One region of the Pelorhabdus rhamnosifermentans genome, then DNA from elsewhere that is predicted to be linked to it. Evidence: riboswitches for the same ligand, from Rfam matches in the RefSeq annotation. Region 1 holds a riboswitch; the other holds the start of a gene.

Region 1 (2,206 bases):
ATTCAGTCAGATTGAAGTGCGACAAAAGGTTGTTGAACAGCTCAAAAACCTTGGTTTTACTTTTGTTACCTTAGATTTAACTGGTTATTATACAGGCAGCATGAATGCCGCACTCAAATAGTCCAGAGAAAATCGTTTATCCAGTTTAGTCAACTTTTATAGTAAGACTCTTATAAAGAGTGGTCGAGGGACTGGCCCGATGACACCCGGCAACCGGCGCTTGCGCAAGGTGCTAATTCCAACAGGATGATTCCTGGAAGATGAGAGAAGGTGGTTCTTACTAACCCTTTTTCTTATAAAAGGGTTATTTTTTTTACCTCTGTTTTTTTAAAATGATCGAGAGGGGAATGGAAATGTTGGCAAAAAAGCATTCAATTACGTCGGAGGCATTGGAGCAGATTATGGCTATTGTAAAAGATATTGGTCATGGCAATATTACGTTAATGACGCAGAATTTTCGTTTGATTCAAATTGAGCGAAATGAAAAGATCCGTCCGTGCGATTTGGAAACACTGGCCAAGCCGGAAAAAAATATCCGCAGAGGTTGCAATTATGCGGCTGCGAGGGCGGGTATTCTGGAGGCTTGTCAAGCCTTAGAGTTTGGTCAAGTGGTTATTGTCATTAAAGATGGGAAAATCGTCCAAATTGATCGCACGGAAAAACAACGATTTCCTTCACTTGTGGGTCTTAATGGTGATGGCATATAAGAGACAATGATTAATCATGAATTTGGTCCCCAGTTTAATGTGTCAAGCATTGCGCCGGTTTTGAATCAGGCAGTAAGGAACAATTGGAATCAGGTCACAGTATTGGCCTTTCGAAAAAACCAGAAAATTTTCTTGACGGAAAGATTGTAATGGTGTAAGATGATAAAAAAGCAAAAAGTTACTGACTTAGCTGATCAAAAAAATTGAAGGCTAAGCATGAGGATGGGATCCTATGCTTGGCCTTTTCTTTTACAATTGAATAGTCTTGATTTCTTATCTAGAGTGGTGGAGGGACTGGCCCGATGAAACCCGGCAACCGGTATTTATTTAAATATCACGGTGCCAATTCCTGCGATGTTCGCATTGAAAGATGAGAGAGGGTAGTAGTTCATAGAATAGCCTCTTTCAATTGAAAGAGGCTATTCTTTTTAAGAAGGGGTTGGAGCATATGCCAATAAACATACCAAATGATCTTCCGTCAACTGAAGTTTTGAACAATGAAAACATTTTTGTTATTAATGAGGAGCGGGCTTTTCATCAGGATATTCGGCCACTGAATATTATTATTTTAAACCTGATGCCTGACAAAATTACGACTGAAACGCAAATACTAAGGCTCTTAAGTAATTCGCCTTTACAAATCGACATTACATTGCTTTATCCAAAATCACATTCTTCCCGTAATACACCGAAGGCACATTTAGTCAAATATTATGAGCTATTCGAAGACATTCAAGACAAAAAATTCGATGGCATGATTATTACGGGTGCACCTGTTGAACAGATGAATTTTTCTGATGTCGATTATTGGCCAGAACTGATCCAGATTATGGAGTGGAGTCGACTGCATGTCTATTCGACTTTACATATCTGTTGGGCAGCTCAGGCCGGGCTATACTATCATTTTGGTATTCCGAAGTATTTGCTGCCAGAAAAAATATTTGGCGTTTTTCCTCATACAATCAACAAAAAAAATGTACGGTTGATGCGGGGATTTGATGATGTTTTCTTTGTTCCTCATTCGAGACATACAGAAGTTAAAAGGGAGGATATTGAAAAAGTTTCTGAACTAGAAATTTTGTCTGAGTCGAGTGAAGCAGGCGCTTATTTAGTGGCAACAAAAGGTGGCCGCCAAATTTTTGTGACAGGACATTCCGAATATGATCCTCTGACATTAAAAAGAGAGTATGACAGAGATGTATCTAACGGACTTCATATACATGTTCCGCAAAATTATTATCCTGGGGATGATCCTGCAAAACAACCGATTGTAAAGTGGAGGGGGCATGCGAACCTATTATTTTCAAACTGGCTTAATTATTACGTATATCAGGAAACACCATACAATTTAAATGAAATTGGCTAACAATTGAAAGGGAGAGAGTAAAATGAGTGAAAAAAAATTAAGTTTTGAAACATTACAAGTTCATGCCGGTCAGGTACCTGATCCAACAACAGGATCAAGAGCTGTTCCGATTTATCAGACAACATCTTATGTA
Region 2 (2,206 bases), on a different contig from region 1:
GTATTGCTGATGATATGCTTTCAACGACAGTGATGGCGACGAAAGCGCCGGTGATTTTTGCACCAGCCATGAACACACAGATGTATTGCAATCCGATTGTGCAAAAAAATATCCAGGAACTTACATTGCTTGGTTATCAGTTTATAGAACCTGCGCGCGGGCTACTCGCTTGCGGTACTGAAGGTGTGGGGCGTTTGCCAGATCCTTGTGATATCGTGAATTTTGTCGTCGACCATGTTGCTGCTGAGAATGATTTTGCAGGAAAAAATTTATTAGTCACAGCAGGCGGTACAAGGGAAGCCATTGACCCTGTCCGTTATATCGGCAATCGTTCAAGCGGGAAAATGGGTTACGCCATTGCAGCACAAGCCGCACGCCGCGGGGCAAAGGTGATTCTTGTTTCAGGTGCAACAGGACTTTCCCATCCGCCGAATGTTACGGTGGTTAAAGTGGAAAGTGCTGCTGAAATGCGCGAGGAAGTGCTGAAGAATTTTTTTTCCTGTGATATTGTTGTGAAAGCGGCCGCTGTGGCTGATTATCGTCCTGAAGTTGCTGAGATGCAAAAAATCAAAAAGAATGATGATACGCTTATTTTAAAATTAACAAAAAATCCGGATATTTTGCGGGAATTGGGTCAAATTAAAGAAAGACAGCTTCTTGTTGGTTTTGCTGCTGAGACACAAAATGTTGTGAATTATGCAAAGAAAAAATTGAACGAGAAAAATTTAGATATGATTGTGGCCAATGATGTTACAGCGCCTGGCGCTGGATTTAATGTCGACACGAATATTGCCAAACTTCTTTTTCGGGATGGAAAAATCGTTGATTTGCCGCAAATGCCGAAGGAGAAGCTTGCTTGTTGTATTCTCGACTATATTCGCGAATTAGTTACAAATAGGACTTGATTTTTTTGGGTATTTGCTATACAATTTTATTGGTAAAATACATATCGACTCATCAAGAGATGGTGGAGGGACTGGCCCGATGATACTGCGGCAACCATTTAGTTTAGGCTAAAACGGTGCCAATTCCGGCGAGAGATTCTTGCGAGATGGGAGAGAAATAATCGCTCCCCTTGTTGTGGGAGCTTTTTGTTATGCAAATGATGATTTAGGAGGGATTTATTATGGCAAATAGACAGCAGTTTTTTACATCTGAATCAGTTACTGAAGGACATCCCGATAAGATAGCTGATCAAATATCGGATAGTATTTTAGATGCTTTAATTGGGCAGGACCCCTTTGCCAGAGTGGCTTGTGAGACTCTTATTACAACAGGGCAGGTTCATGTGGCTGGCGAAATTACAACAAATTGTTATGTCGATATACCGAAAATTGTGCGCAATACAATTAAAGATATTGGTTATACGCGGGCAAAATTTGGGTTTGACGGTGACACGTGCGGCGTGTTAATTTCCATTGATGAGCAATCAGCCGATATTGCGATGGGAGTTGATAAAGCCCTGGAAGCTAAAAAAGGTGAAATGGAGATCGATGCTATTGGGGCAGGAGACCAAGGCATGATGTTTGGTTATGCAACAAATGAAACAGATGATTTCATGCCTTTGCCGATTTCTTTGGCTCATAAACTTTCTCTTCAGTTATCATCGGTAAGAAAGTCAAATAAATTGCCTTATTTGCGTCCGGATGGTAAAACACAGGTTACTGTGGAATATGTTGATGGCAAGCCAAAACGGATTGATACCATTGTTATTTCGACTCAGCACGGACCTGAAGTGGACTTAAAAACGATTGAGGAAGATCTTGTTGCTCATGTGATTAAACCGATTGTTCCGAGTGAATTACTTGATAATGATACGAAATATTATATTAATCCAACAGGCCGTTTTGTTGTGGGGGGGCCTCAGGGGGATTGTGGGCTGACAGGCCGGAAAATTATTGTTGATACTTATGGCGGGATGGCTCGTCATGGCGGCGGTGCTTTTTCAGGCAAGGATCCAACGAAGGTAGACCGCAGTGGTGCTTATGCTGCTCGTTATGTGGCTAAAAATATTGTGGCAGGTGGTTTGGCTGATAAATGCGAAATTCAGCTTGCTTATGCCATTGGTGTTGCTCAGCCTGTTTCTATTTTAGTTGAAACATTTGATACAGGTAAAGTGGATGATGCTGTTATTGTAGCGCTTGTGAAGAAACATTTTGATTTGCGTCCAGCAGGAATTATTAAAATGCTTGATTTGCGCCGTCCT

Evidence for each region. Region 1 has a riboswitch for S-adenosylmethionine ahead of metA (homoserine O-acetyltransferase MetA). Riboswitches for the same ligand answer to the same signal wherever they lie in the genome.
Region 2: it holds a riboswitch for S-adenosylmethionine, as region 1 does, so the genes downstream of both, metK (methionine adenosyltransferase) here and metA (homoserine O-acetyltransferase MetA) in region 1, are expected to answer to the same signal.

Annotation. Positions count from the first base shown of each region.
Region 1 covers NZ_JAHGVE010000007.1:186,438-188,643, forward strand. The annotation lists gene larE (ATP-dependent sacrificial sulfur transferase LarE) at 1-121, shown strand, start outside; SAM riboswitch class I at 168-267, shown strand; gene Ga0466249_RS10615 (YezD family protein) at 354-707, shown strand; SAM riboswitch class I at 978-1,084, shown strand; gene metA (homoserine O-acetyltransferase MetA) at 1,156-2,073, shown strand; gene Ga0466249_RS10625 (homocysteine synthase) at 2,096-2,206, shown strand, end outside.
Region 2 covers NZ_JAHGVE010000004.1:86,825-89,030, forward strand. The annotation lists gene coaBC (bifunctional phosphopantothenoylcysteine decarboxylase/phosphopantothenate--cysteine ligase CoaBC) at 1-905, shown strand, start outside; SAM riboswitch class I at 952-1,058, shown strand; gene metK (methionine adenosyltransferase) at 1,127-2,206, shown strand, end outside.